2 regions of the Streptomyces sp. NPDC048590 genome follow, and region 2 is predicted to be linked to the other one. Evidence: riboswitches for the same ligand, from Rfam matches in the RefSeq annotation. Region 2 holds a riboswitch; the other holds the start of a gene.
What was found. Region 2 has a riboswitch for cobalamin ahead of ACGFNN_RS11030 (ribonucleoside-diphosphate reductase subunit alpha). Riboswitches for the same ligand answer to the same signal wherever they lie in the genome.

Region 1: another riboswitch for cobalamin. It lies ahead of metE (5-methyltetrahydropteroyltriglutamate--homocysteine S-methyltransferase); the one in region 2 lies ahead of ACGFNN_RS11030 (ribonucleoside-diphosphate reductase subunit alpha).

The regions. Positions count from the first base shown of each region.
Region 1 is NZ_JBICWC010000008.1:106,057-113,142, reverse strand. It holds partial or broken gene ACGFNN_RS23425 (ABC transporter substrate-binding protein) at 1-812, shown strand, start outside; gene ACGFNN_RS23420 (ECF transporter S component) at 725-1,504, shown strand; partial or broken gene ACGFNN_RS23415 (short-chain fatty acyl-CoA regulator family protein) at 1,492-1,802, opposite strand; gene cobF (precorrin-6A synthase (deacetylating)) at 1,872-2,714, shown strand; gene metE (5-methyltetrahydropteroyltriglutamate--homocysteine S-methyltransferase) at 3,066-5,384, opposite strand; cobalamin riboswitch at 5,547-5,774, opposite strand; gene ACGFNN_RS23400 (3-hydroxybutyryl-CoA dehydrogenase) at 5,938-6,816, opposite strand; partial or broken gene ACGFNN_RS23395 (hypothetical protein) at 6,825-7,086, opposite strand, start outside.
Region 2 is NZ_JBICWC010000003.1:602,212-609,297, reverse strand. It holds gene ACGFNN_RS11035 (ribonucleotide-diphosphate reductase subunit beta) at 1-384, opposite strand, end outside; gene ACGFNN_RS11030 (ribonucleoside-diphosphate reductase subunit alpha) at 384-2,777, opposite strand; cobalamin riboswitch at 2,909-3,050, opposite strand; gene ACGFNN_RS11025 (GNAT family N-acetyltransferase) at 3,113-3,613, opposite strand; gene mctP (monocarboxylate uptake permease MctP) at 3,737-5,371, opposite strand; gene ACGFNN_RS11015 (DUF3311 domain-containing protein) at 5,368-5,622, opposite strand; gene ACGFNN_RS11010 (GntR family transcriptional regulator) at 5,799-6,563, opposite strand; gene ACGFNN_RS11005 (extracellular solute-binding protein) at 6,849-7,086, shown strand, end outside.

The sequences.
Region 1 (7,086 bases), on a different contig from region 2:
CCGTGCAGAGCAGGCTCGCCGAGTCCTGGGAGAGCGACCGGGCCGGGACGACCTGGCGCATACGGCTGCGGAACGCGCGTTTCCATGACGGCAGGCCCGTCACCGCCGCCGACGTGCTCTGAAACTACCGGCGCATCGCGGATCCGAAGACCGCCGCGTCCTCCCAGCAACTCTTCGCCGCCGTCGACTTCGCCACCTGCCGTGCCTCTGGGCGTGACCTCACCCTCGTCCTGCGCAAGCCCGACTTCGAGTTCCCGAGCGCACTCGCCGCGGCCGGCACCGAGATCGTTCCCGAGGACACCAAGGACTTCCGGCATCCGATCGGGTCGGGGCCCTTCACCTTCAAGTCCTTCACACCGGGCGGCAAGGCGGTGTTCAGGGCGTGGGACGACCACTGGGCCGGGCGCCCGCACATCGACGAGCTGCAGTTCGTCCCCGTCAACGAGGAGCGGGCCCGGCTGAACGCGCTGCTGTCCGGTCAGGTGGAATACGCCCATGACCTGTCCGCCGCCTCCGCGACGCGGCTGAGCGGGCGGGACGGATTCGCGCTCGCGCAGAGCAAGCTCGCCACCATGCAGGCGATCCTGCTCCGTCTCGATCAAGCTCCCTTCGACGACCCCGCCTCGTGCGCGCCTTCGCGCTCGGGCTCGACCGTGAACACCTGGCCGGCGAAGAGACCCGCCCCCGCCATCAGTCTCTCCCCCGGGTCGGCCTCGTCATCGCGATGGCGGCCTTTCTCGGTGTCGTCGCGTTCTTCCGGCCGTTCGTCGTCGCGCCCGGCACCTTCGGCTCGAACTACGCGCCCCCGCTGATCTTCGGCGTGCTCCTCGTACTGATCCTGTGCGTCGTCCTGTCCGAGATCGCCGAGGGCGGAATCGACTCCAAGGCCCTGGCCATGCTCGGCGTGCTGTCCGCGGTCAACGCCGCCCTGCGCCCGCTCGGCGCGGGCACCGCCGGCATCGAGACGGTCTTCTTCGTCCTCGTTCTTGCCGGTCGCGTATACGGGCCCGGCTTCGGCTTCACCCTCGGCTGCACGTCGTTGTTCGCCTCCGCGCTGATCACAGGTGGAGTCGGCCCCTGGATGCCGTACCAGATGTTCGGCTGCGCGTTCGTCGGGATGCTCGCCGGGTTCCTGCCGCGCGCGACGGGCCGCGTCGAGATCCTGCTGCTCGCCGTCTACGGTTCGCTCTCCGGCTACCTCTTCGGCTTCCTGCTCAACCTGTCGTTCTGGCCCTTCTCCCTCGACCCCAACAGCTCCATCGCCTACCTGCCCGGTCTGCCGTTCACCGAGCAGTGGCACCGCTACGTGGCCTTCGACCTCGCGACCTCCCTGGGCTGGGACACGGGACGCGCCGTCACCAACTTCGTGTGCGTCCTGCTCGCGGGTCCGGCCGTCCTCACCACGTTCCGGCGAGCGGCCCGCAAGGCCAGGTTCCGGGCGCCCGTACGGTTCGTCCCCCGGCAACGCGGCGGGCGGGACGGTGCGGGAGATCAGTCCTCCTGACCCTCCACGGGATACGGCACGTACGTGCGCCGGTCCGCGTCGATCGACAGCCGCCCACCGGCCGGCGGGCGGCGGGCCCGCTGGGCGCAGTCCCGGCGTTCACAGATGCGGCAGCCGAGCCCGATCGGTGTGGCGGCACGAGGATCGTCGAGAGCCACGCCCGCGGCGTAGACCAGCCGGTGAGCGTGGCGCAGTTCGCAGCCGAGCGCCACGGCGAACTCGGCGCGTGGAGGCCGTGTCCACCGCGTGTGACGGTCCGCGCGACCCAGAAGTGCCGTTTCCCGTCCGGCATCTCGGAGCCACCTCCGAAACTCGCCCGGGCGGGACCGGGGGGCGCCCTCGGAGTGGCCCCTGGGAGACTGTCCGTATGAGCATGGAACGGCGCGAAGTCCTCGTCATCGGTATCGGGGCCGGCGACCCCGACCACCTGACCCTTCAGGCGGTGAAGGCGATCCGCCGCGCCGACGTCTTCTTCGTCGTCGGCAAGGGACCGCACAAGGCGTCCCTCACGGACCTGCGCCACCGGATGATCGAGGAGCACGCGCAGGGACCGTACCGGGTGGTGGAGGTCGAGGACCCCAGCCGCGACCGCCGCCCCATGGGCCGCTCCGACTACACGGCGGTCATCCAGGACTGGCGTGAGCGACGCGGCGAGATCTTCGAACGGGCGATGCGTGAGGAGCTGACCGCCACCGAGACGGGAGCCTTCCTCGTCTGGGGCGATCCGTCGCTCTACGACAGCACGCTGGGCATCCTCGCCGACATCGAGGCCCGAGGCGCGCTCTCCGTGAGCATGGAGGTGATCCCGGGCATCACCAGCATCGCCACCCTCACCGCCCGGCACCGTATCCCGCTCAACCAGGTGAGCCGGCCGGTGCACATCACCCCGGCCCGCCTCCTGGCCGACATCGGTCGCGACGACGGCGGCGACATCGTGGTCATGCTCGACGCAGGCGAGTCGTTCGCCCAGGTCGCGGGCGACGACGTGTGGATCTACTGGGGCGCGTATCTCGGCACCCCGGACGAACTCCTCGTCGCGGGCCCTCTCCACGAGGTCTCCGACCACATCCGGCAGGTCCGTGCCGAGGCTCGCGAGCGGCACGGCTGGATCATGGACACGTATCTGCTGCGGGCCATCGATCCGCCGGTTCGGGGTGCCGGGCCGCTGGTGCCGGGGGAGACGTCCGAGGATCGCGGGAAGGGCTGCTGACCCCTGGCTCCGGTGAGCGCCCGCGCGTGCCGGATGTGACGGCGAAGCTCGGCGGGCTGTGGTTCCCTGGCGGCTTCCAGCCGTTCCAGGAGGTCGGCCACCTCGCTGAGGGCTCTCCGAAGCGTCTGCATTCGGGCCCCCTGTGCCCCCAGCTGTCTGCGCAAGGCGAGCAGGGACTCGTACTGCGCCACTGGTACGGCGACCATCCGCTCACCGTCGACGAAAACGGTCCGCGGTTCGTGCTTCACGACTGCCCCTCCCTCCGGTCCCCTTCGGCGCAACGACGGGGGTGGGGGGGGGGGGGGGGGGGGGGGGGGGGCGCCCCCCCCCCCCCACGGCACCCGTTACCGATCAGTCCGAGTCGAGCTCGGCACGGACGGTCCTGGCGGCGGCGACCAGGTTCTCGAGGGAGGTGCGGGTCTCGGGCCAGGCGCGGGTCTTCAGGCCGCAGTCGGGGTTGACCCACAGCCGTTCGGCCGGGATGGCCTTGAGTCCGGTACGCAGCAGGGTGGCCGCTTCCTCCTGGCTCGGGATGCGCGGGGAGTGGATGTCGTAGACGCCGGGGCCGGCCTCGCGCGGGTAGCCGTGGTCGGCGAGCTCGTAGGCGACCTGCATGTGGGAGCGGGCGGCCTCCAGGCTGATGACGTCGGCGTCGAGGTCGTCGATGGCCTGGACGATGTCGCCGAACTCGGCGTAGCACATGTGGGTGTGGATCTGGGTTTCCGGACGCACCCCCGCGGTCGACAGCCGGAACGCCTCGGTCGCCCAGTCCAGGTACGCGGAGTGGTCGGCGGCGCGCAGCGGCAGCGTTTCGCGCAGAGCGGGCTCGTCGACCTGGATGACCGAGGTGCCGTTCGCCTCCAGGTCGCCGACCTCGTCGCGCAGGGCCAGGGCGACCTGGCGCGCGGTGTCACCGAGGGGCTGGTCGTCGCGGACGAAGGACCAGGCGAGCATGGTGACGGGTCCGGTGAGCATGCCCTTCACGGGGCGGTCGGACAGCGACTGGGCGTACGAGGTCCAGCGCACCGTCATCGGCTCGGGCCGGGAGATGTCGCCGGCCAGGACCGGCGGGCGGACGTAACGGGTGCCGTAGGACTGGACCCAGCCGTGCTGGGTGGCGAGGTAGCCGGTGAGCTGCTCGGCGAAGTACTGCACCATGTCGTTGCGCTCGGGCTCGCCGTGCACCAGGACGTCGATGCCGGTCTTCTCCTGGAAGGAGATGACGTCCCGGATCTCGGTCTTGATGCGCTCCTCGTACCCGGCGGTGTCGATGCGGCCGGCGCGCAGGTCGGCGCGGGCGGTGCGCAGCTCGGTGGTCTGCGGGAACGAGCCGATGGTCGTGGTCGGCAGCAGCGGCAGGCCCAGGTGGGTGCGCTGGGCGGCTGCCCGGTCGGCGTACGGCTGGGAGCGGCGCGAGTCGGCGTCCGTGACGGCCTCGGCACGGGCGCGGACGGCCGGGTCGCGGGTGATGGGCGATGTGGCGCGGGAGGACAGCGCCGCCCGGTTGACCGTCAGCTCGGCGGTGATCGCGTCCGTGCCCTGGGCCAGGCCCTTGGCGAGGGCGACGATCTCGGCGGTCTTCTGGCGGGCGAAGGCCAGCCAGGTCAGGATCTGCGGGTCGACGTCCTTCTCGAGGGCGGCGTCCAGCGGGACGTGCAGGAGCGAGCAGGAGCCGGCAACGTCGACGCGGTCGGCGAGACCGAGCAGGGTGCCGAGCGTGGCGAGTGACTTCTCCAGGTCGTTGACCCAGATGTTGCGGCCGTTGACGACACCGGCGACGAGGCGCTTGCCGGAGAGGCCGCCGACGGCGGCGAGAGCGTCGAGGTTGGCGGCCGCGGCGTCGGTGAAGTCGAGGGCGAGGCCCTCGACGGGCGCCTTGGCGAGCACCGGCAGGGCGTCACCGAGCCGGCCGAAGTAGGAGGCCACCAGCAGCTTCGGCCGGTCGGTCGCGGTACCGAGGTCGCGGTAGGCGCGCTCGGCCGCGTTCAGCTCGGCCGGGGTGCGGTCCTGGACCAGGGCGGGCTCGTCGAGCTGTACCCACTCGGCGCCCGCGGCGCGCAGGTCGGCGAGGACCTCGGCGTACACGGGGAGCAGGCGGTCGAGGAGGGTGAGCGGGTCGAAGTCGGCGGCGACACCGGGAGCGGGCTTCGAAAGAAGGAGGTAGGTGACGGGGCCCACCAGGACCGGTCGGGCGGTGAGGCCTTCGGCGAGGGCCTCCTTCAGCTCGGCGACCTGCTTGGCGGAGTCCGCGGTGAACACGGTGTCCGGGCCCAGCTCCGGGACCAGGTAGTGGTAGTTCGTGTCGAACCACTTGGTCATCTCCAGCGGCGCCACGTCCTGCGTGCCCCGCGCCATGGCGAAGTACCCGTCAGGGGCGTCGGCGGCGACTGCGGCGCGGTGCCGCTCGGGGATGGCACCGACCATGACCGTGGTGTCCAGGACGTGGTCGTAGTACGAGAAGTCACCGGTGGGCACCTCGTGGATGCCGGCCGCAGTCAGTTCCTGACGGTTGCTGCGGCGCAGCTCGCAGGCGGTGGTACGCAGGGCCTCAGCGGTGACGCGGCCCTTCCAGTACCCCTCGATCGCCTTCTTGAGCTCGCGGTTCTCCCCCTGGCGGGGGTAGCCGTACACGGTGGCTTGCGCTGCCGCGGCTGCGGTCTTGGTGGTCACGGAGTTCTCCTTCGAGAGACGTATCCCTGAAATCCCGAAGACCGGAACGCGTGAAGGAGCGACAGAACCGTCGGTGCGACCTCGCGCGGCAAAGGCGCGGCCGTCCGCCGAATGTGTACGCCGACCCGCCCTCGAGGTCACCGGGATGTCCGCGCACGCGTTGGACGTGCACGGGCAACGGGCAGGTCTTCGGACTCGCGGGCACACCCACCGGATCGAACCGGAGGGCACCTACTGGCCGTCGCTTCCCAGGCCCGGTACGTCGGACCCAGTGCGTATGACGGCGGTCGTTCCCGCTCACCGCTGCGGGGCAGTCCCGGATTCCCACCGGGTTCCCTCTTACGACACCCCGCCTGGCGGACAGGGCGAACCAGCTGCGGTGCTCACCCTACGGCCCCCGGGTCCGAGATGACCAGCGCGTCCGGACAGCGGACGGTGACGTCGGGCCCGCCGGTCACATACACATGCCTGTGGGGGTGGACCGGTCCCTCTCCGGTCCACCCCCACAGGTTCCGCCGTCGGGCCCTGTTCCCGACGGCGGCACCCGGGCCCCTCAGCTCGGGTGGTTCGCGGTGGCATCCTGTTCGTAGACGTGGAACCCGCGCCCGGTCTTCCGCCCCAGCAGGCCCGCCTCGACCATGCGCTGGAGCAGTGGCGGCGGCGCGTAGAGGGGTTCCTTGAACTCCTCGTACAGCGATGCCGCGATCGAGGCGACCGTGTCGAGACCGATCAGGTCGGCGAGCCGCAGCGGCCCCATGGGGTGCGCACAGCCCAGCTCCATGCCGTGGTCGACGTCGGCCGGTGTGGCGAAACCGGACTCCGTCATACGGATCGCCGACAGGATGTACGGGATGAGCAGCGCGTTGACGACGAAGCCCGCGCGGTCCGGGGAACGCACGACGGTCTTGCCGAGCGTCGAGGCGGCGAACCGCTCGACCAGGGCGGCGGTGTCGGAAGAGGTGTGCAGGGAGGCGACCACCTCGACCAGCGGCAGGACCGGTACCGGATTGAAGAAGTGCAGTCCGACGACCCGGTCGGCACGCTCCGTGGCCATGCCGAGGCGCATGACGGGGATGGAGGAGGTGTTGGTGGCGAGGACGGCCGCCGGATTCTCCACGATCTTGTCGAGCGCGGCGAACAGCTCCGTCTTGGCCTCGGTGTTCTCGACGATCGCCTCGATGACGAGATCCCGGTCGGCCAAGTCGTGGAGCTCGCCGGTGAACGTCAGCCGCGCCATGGCGAGTCGTGCCTCCTCGGCCGTGCACCTGCCTCGGCCGACCGCCTTGTCGAGCGAGGCCGTGACGCGGTCACGGGCGCGCCGGACAGCCGTGGCGTCTGCCTCGCACACGATCGTGTCGATGCCGGCACGGGCGCAGACCTCGGCGATGCCCGCTCCCATCTGGCCGCCTCCGACGACTCCTACACGGTTCATGTCGATGATCATGACGACCGCTCCGTGGTCCGGACGAGATGGCGTGTATAGGCGTCGGGGGTGAAGAAGAGCGGGAGTTCGGTGTCGAGTGCGTTGCGCCGGAAGAGCTCCTGTATCTCGTCCAGCGGCGTGAAGGGGAACTCGGCAACCAGTGCGGACAGTTCCTCGTCGAGAAGCGACAGGACGGTCTCCCGGTCGACGTGGCGGTGGCGCAACCACTGCCAGACCTGCACCCGGGCGATCTCGGCGGTGGCGGCATCCTCCATGAGA
Region 2 (7,086 bases):
CGCCGCCGCCCGGTCGTCCGGGTCGGGCAGGTAGGTGTCCAGGAGCGTCAGGTAGAACTGGACGTGCACGGCCTCCTCGAAGAGCTGCCGCGACAGGTACAGCCGCGCCTCGGGGGAGTTGATGTGCTTGTACAGCGTCAGCACGAGGTTGTTGGAGACGATCGAGTCACCGGTCGCGAAGAACGCCACCAGCCGGCCGATCATGTGCTGCTCACCCGGCGACAGCTTGGCGAGGTCGGCGACGTCCGAGTGGAGGTCGACCTCCTCCACGGTCCAGGTGTTCTTGATCGCGTCCCGGTAGCGCTCGTAGAAGTCCGGGTATCGCATGGGACGCAGGGTCAGCTCGAATCCCGGGTCGAGCAGGTTCTTGTTCTCGGTGGACATTACTGGCAGGCCTCGCAGGACTCGGGGTTTTCGAGGGAGCAGGCGATCGCGTCCGCGTCGGGGGCGGACGCCTGCTGCACGGGAATCGGCACGGCAGCCGCCTGGCCGGACGCCGCACGGGCGATCCGGGTGGCCGGGCGGGAGCGCAGGTAGTACGTCGTCTTCAGCCCCTGCTTCCAGGCGTACGCGTACATCGATGAGAGCTTGCCGATCGTCGGCGTCTCCATGAACAGGTTCAGCGACTGGCTCTGGTCGAGGAACGGCGTACGGGCCGCCGCCATGTCGATCAGGCCGCGCTGGGGGATCTCCCAGGCCGTGCGGTACAGCGCCCGCACGTCCTCGGGGATCCAGGCGAAGCCCTGCACGGAACCGCTGGCCTCGCGCAGCGCCTCACGGGTACGGGCGTCCCACACGCCGAGCCTCTTCAGCTCGTCCACCAGGTAGCCGTTCACCTGGAGGAACTCACCGCTGAGCGTCTCGCGCTTGAACAGGTTGGACACCTGCGGCTCGATGCACTCGTACACCCCGGCGATCGAGGCGATCGTCGCCGTCGGCGCGATGGCGAGCAGCAGCGAGTTGCGCATACCGGTCTTCGCGACCCGGGCGCGCAGCGCGTCCCAGCGCTCCGGCCAGTTCAGCTCGGTGTCGTAGTGGTCGGGGTGCAGCACACCGCGCGCGGCACGCGTCTCGGACCAGGCCGGCAGCGGGCCGGACCTTTCGGCGAGGTCGCAGGAGGCCTCGTAGGCGGCGAGCATGATCCGCTCGGAGATCTTCGTGGAGAGCGCGCGGGCCTCGGGGGAGTCGAAGGGCAGCCGCAGCTGGAAGAAGACGTCCTGGAGACCCATCGCGCCGAGACCCACCGGCCTCCAGCGGGCGTTGGAACGGCCCGCCTGCTCGGTCGGGTAGAAGTTGATGTCCACGACCCGGTCGAGGAAGGTCACCGCGGTGCGGACGGTGGCGTCCAGCCGCTCCCAGTCGATGGAGCCGTCGGCCACGAAGGCGCCCAGGTTGACCGAACCCAGGTTGCAGACGGCGGTCTCGCCGTCGTCGGTGACCTCCAGGATCTCCGTGCAGAGATTCGAGGAGTGCACGACCCGGCCCGGCTCGGCGGTCTGGTTCGCGGTGCGGTTGGACGCGTCCTTGAACGTCATCCAACCCTGGCCGGTCTGCGCGAGGGTGCGCATCATCCGGCCGTACAGCTCACGTGCCGGAAGCGTCCTGCGGGCCATGCCCTTCGCCTCGGCGGCGCGGTAGGCCGCGTCGAACTCGTCGCCCCAGAGGTCGACCAGCTCGGGGACGTCGGCCGGGGAGAACAGCGACCAGGTTCCGTCCGCGTCGACCCGGCGCATGAACTCGTCCGGGATCCAGTGCGCGAGGTTCAGGTTGTGCGTACGCCGCTGGTCCTCGCCGGTGTTGTCGCGGAGCTCCAGGAACTCCTCGATGTCCGCGTGCCAGGTCTCCAGGTAGACGGCCGCGGCGCCCTTGCGCCGACCGCCCTGGTTGACCGCCGCGACCGAGGCGTCCAGCGTCTTCAGGAACGGCACGATGCCGTTGGAGTGCCCGTTGGTGCCCCGGATCAGCGAGCCGCGCGCCCGGATGCGGGAGTACGACAGACCGATGCCGCCCGCGTGCTTGGAGAGCCGCGCCACCTGGTGGTAGCGGTCGTAGATGGAGTCCAGCTCGTCGTTGGGGGAGTCCAGCAGATAGCAGGACGACATCTGCGGGTGCCGGGTGCCGGAGTTGAACAGCGTGGGGGAGGAGGGCAGGTAGTCGAGCCGGTTCATCAGGCCGTACAGCGCGGCGACCTCGTCCAGGGCGCGCTCGGAGTCGTCCTCGGCGAGCCCGGCGGCCACCCGCAGCATGAAGTGCTGCGGGGTCTCGACGACCTGCCGGGTGATCGGGTGGCGCAGCAGGTACCGGCTGTACAGCGTCCGCAGCCCGAAGTAGCCGAAGCGGTCGTCCGCGGCGTCGGCCAGCGCGCCGTCGACCAGGGCGTCGAGGGCCTTCGCGTGCAGCGAGACGAACTCGGCCGTGCGGTCCGCGATCAGGCCCTCGCGGTGGCCCACGGCGACGGAGGCCGAGAAGGAGACCGCGCCCTGGCCGGCCGCCTCGTCCGCGACGGTCAGGGTCAGGAGCCGCGCCGCCAGCCGGGAGTAGGCAGGGTCCTCAGAGATCAGACCGGCGGCGGCCTCGGTCGCCAGCTCGCGCAGCTCCGCCTCGTCCGCCCGGGCGCTGCGGCCGCGCAGGGCGGCGGCGGCCACCCGTCCGGGGTCGGTGTCGGGCAGATCGGCGGTGAGAGCGGTCAGGGTCCGCAGAAGCGCGGTACCGGGCGCGTCGGTCGTGAGACCTTCGGATTCCGCTGCTGAAACCGGATCGGCAGGCGCGATGGTCACTGGGGCTTTCCCTCGCTCGGCTCGGGGCCTGCGGGAGCGGGGCAGCCGGACACGGCGAGGCACGGGGCAGCGCGGCGCGCGGCGTCCACCGGCCTTCCGCGAGGCCCGGACGTCTCGTCGCCCGGTTCGGTCGAGCCGGGCGCGCTGTCGACAGGTCCTCGGACTTCACGGGTGTGCGCAGGCACACCGCCACACCGTTGCGGGACAGTTCCGGATTCACACCGGATTCCCCTGTGACGACAGCGAGGTCGAGCATACATGTGGGGGCTGCTGGTTTGAGCAGCCCCCACATCTTGTGTCGCGCGATCAGAGATCGAGAATCTTGTGTCGCGCGATCAGAGATCGAGTTGGTAGGTGAGGAGCGCCGGACGCCCCGGAAGCGGGTTCCAGTCCCGCTCGGGAGTCCGTACGAAGCCGAGGCGGGCGTAGAGGCGATGGGCGCCGAGCATGGCCGGATGCGTCGACAGGACGATCCTGGACAGCCCGGCGGCGCGCGCCCGCTCGACGCAGGCCCGCACGAGCGCCTCGCCGGTGCCCCGGCCGCGGGCCCCGGAGGCCACGGCCAGCATCCGGAACTCGGCCTCGCCACTCCGTGCGATGTCGGCCCAGGGGCTGCCGGGCGGGACATAGGTCACACCTCCCAGCAGCCGCCCGCCGGCATCGGAGGCGGCGAGAACCTCCGCCTCGGCCGCCCGCCGGCCGATCGCCCGGAGCTGCTCCAGGTAGGGGTCCTCGTCGCCGAAGTCCAAGAGCCCGTCGCCGAGGTAGGCCTGGGCCGTGATCTCGCCCAGTTCCTCGTACCGAGAGGGCCCGACCGGCCCGATCGAAACGTCCATGGCCGCCAGTCTCGCGCGTCGTTCCGGATCCGCGCCCGGATTTCCGCCGTTCCCGGGCGGGCCCGCACATGGGACGGCCCCGACGGGAACTCGCTCCCGCCGGGGCCGTCCCGGGACCGGGGGTCAGTGACCGCCGGGCGCGCCCGCCGTGGCCGGCGGGAGCTCCGCCTTGACGCCGGGGTCGCCGATGTCCGCCGTGTAGTCGGACGGCGAGGTCTCGTCCACACCGGCCGGTGCCTTGGCCGCGTTCAGCACGAAGGTCAGCACGACCACCACGATGACGTTCAGCACGAACGCGGTGAGGCCGATGTAGCCGATCTCGCCGATGCCGGGGATCTCCTTCGAGGAGCCGCCGAAGTGCTTCTGGGTCGGGCTGGCGACACCGTAGGCGGCCACCGTGCCGTAGATCATGCCGACCGCCCAGCCGGCGATCAGCGCCCAGCGGTGGAACCAGCGGGTGAACAGACCGCCCACCAGGGCCGGCATGGTCTGGAGGATCCAGATGCCGCCGAGCAGCTGGAAGTTGATCGCCACGGTCTTGTCCATGGTGAGGACGAAGGCGAGCGCGCCCACCTTGACCAGCAGCGAGACCAGCTTGGAGACCTTGGTCTCCTGCTCCGGTGTCGCGTCGGGCTTGAGGAAGTCCTTGTAGATGTTGCGGGTGAAGAGGTTCGCCGCGGCGATCGACATGATCGCGGCCGGGACCAGCGCGCCGATTCCGATCGCGGCGAAGGCCACACCCGCGAACCAGTCCGGGAACATGTTCTCGAACAGCTGCGGGATCGCGAGCTGACCGTTGTCCACCTTGATCCCCGCGGCGATCGCCATGAAGCCGAGCAGGGCCAGCAGGCCCAGCATCAGCGAGTACAGCGGCAGGATCGTGGTGTTGCGCCGGATCACCTCACGGCTGCGGCTGGAGAGCGTCGCCGTGATCGAGTGCGGATACATGAAGAGGGCGAGTGCCGAGCCCAGCGCCAGAGTGCCGTAGACCCACTGGCCGGACGCACCGGGTGCGAGTCCCGCCACCGGTTTGCCGGCCGCGTCGTTCATCGCGGAGAACTTCTCGTTGGCCGCGGAGAAGATGTCGTCGAACCCGCCGAGCTTGATCGGGATGTAGATGATGGCGACGGCGATGACCAGATAGATCAGGCCGTCCTTGACGAACGCGATGAGCGCGGGCGCCCGCAGCCCCGAGGAGTATGTGTACGCGGCGAGCACGGCGAACGCGATGAGCAGCGGCAGGTCCTTGATGAACCAGTGCGTGTTCTCGCCGCCGCCCACGCCCATCACGTCCAGTACGGCCTGGATTCCGACCAGCTGGAGCGCGATGTACGGCATCGTGGCGAGGATGCCGGTGAGGGCGACCGCCAGCGAGAGCCCCTTCGAGCCGAAGCGGCCGCGGACGAAGTCCGAGGTGGTGACGTACCCGTGCTTGTGCGAGACGGACCACAGCCGGGGCAGGAAGGTGAAGATCAGCGGGTAGATGAGGATCGTGTAGGGAACGGCGAAGAAGCCCGCCGCGCCCGCCGCGTAGACCGCCGCGGGCACCGCGACGAAGGTGTACGCGGTGTAGAGGTCACCGCCGAGCAGGAACCAGGTGACCCAGGTGCCGAACGATCTGCCGCCGAGGCCCCATTCGTCGAGGCTGGCCTCGTTCTCGGCCTTGCGCCAGCGCGCGGCCATGAAGCCGATGACCGTGACGGCCAGGAAGAAGAAGATGAACACGGCGAGTGCGACGCCGTTCACGCCGTCCTTCATGCGGAAGCACCCCCCTTGCGGGCGCGCTGGTCACGCTGCCACAGCACGTACGCGATCATCGTCAGCGAGGTGGAGATGAGGACCCACAGCATCTGGTACCAGTAGAAGAACGGGATGCCGATGAAGGTCGGATCGACCTTCGAGTACGAACTCACCCACAGCATCGCTACGAACGGCGCGATCAGGCAGAGCGCGATCACCACCCTGACAGGTGTCACGGTCGGTGGTTTCGTAGATGTTTCATCTGACATGCGGTGTCCGTCCCCTCGCTGATCACCTGGTGTAATGCGCAGGAAATCTAGGCGAGAGCTCCGGCCACCGTCACCCCCCGTCCGCATTGCGGTCCTGCAACGTTCCGGTGTCGCCCGATATGACTGATCCCCCTGCTGGAACAGGGGGATCGGCGACGCGGAGGAGCCGGAGGATCTCAGTCGGCGGGACGCTTCAGACGGGCGACGAACTTGTACCGGTCGCCCCGGTACACCGACCGCACCCACTCCACCGGCTCGCCGTCGCCGTCGATCGAGTGACGGGACAGCATGAGCATCGGCAGACCCACGTCGGTGCCGAGCAGTCCCGCCTCGCGAGGCGTGGCGAGCGAGGTCTCGATGGTCTCCTCGGCCTCGGCCAGCCGGACGTCGTACACCTCGGCGAGAGCGGTGTAGAGCGAGGTGTACTTCACCAGTGAACGGCGCAGCGCGGGAAAGCGCTTGGCCGAGAGGTGGGTGGTCTCGATGGCCATCGGTTCACCGCTGGCGAGACGGAGCCGCTCGATCCGCAGAACCCTGCCGCCCGCCGTGATGTCCAGCAGCCCGGCGAGCATGTCGTCCGCCGTCACGTAGCCGATGTCCAGCAGCTGGGAGGTGGGTTCGAGGCCCTGGGCGCGCATGTCCTCGGTGTACGAGGTGAGTTGCAGGGCCTGGGACACCTTCGGCTTGGCCACGAAGGTGCCCTTGCCCTGGATGCGTTCCAGCCGGCCCTCGACCACCAGTTCCTGGAGTGCCTGACGCACCGTGGTGCGCGAGGTGTCGAACTCGGCGGCCAGGGTCCGCTCGGGCGGCACCGGCGTGCCGGGAGGCATGGTGTCCGTCATTTCGAGGAGATGGCGCTTGAGCCGGTAGTACTTGGGGACACGCGCCGTCCGCGCGCCCGCGCCCGTCTCGCCCGCGCTGCTGGCCCCTTCGGCACCCATGGCCCGCCTTCCCGACTGCTGCGTTGCTGCCGTCACCGGCTCCTCCGTCTGTCGCGGCTCACATGGTGGCACGGTCCGGTCACGGCTCGTCGCCCTCCCTCAGGTGTCGGTCCGATAACGGACGCGAGTGCACTTCTTATACACCCTTGACACCCCTAAAGGTCTAGGCCAAGCTCCCGGTACTGGTCTAAACCATTAAAGACCAGGTCCCAGCCCCACAGGTAGCGCCAGGCGTACGTCCTCGCGGGTGGGTGGGGGGTTGCAGCACCCTGAGGAGGGTTTGGCGTGAAGCGCAAGCTCATCGCGGCGATCGGCGTCGCGGGCATGATGGTCGGCATCGCAGCATGTGGCTCCGACGACGGCGGCAGCGACAGCGGCAAGCAGGCAGGTCCGGACAGCTACAAGGGGCAGACCCTGACTGTCTGGGCCATGGACGGCTCGACGCCTGAGCAGTGGCAGAAGGATCTTACCGCCGAGTTCGAGAAGAAGACCGGCGCCAAGGTCAAGTTCGAGGTCCAGCAGT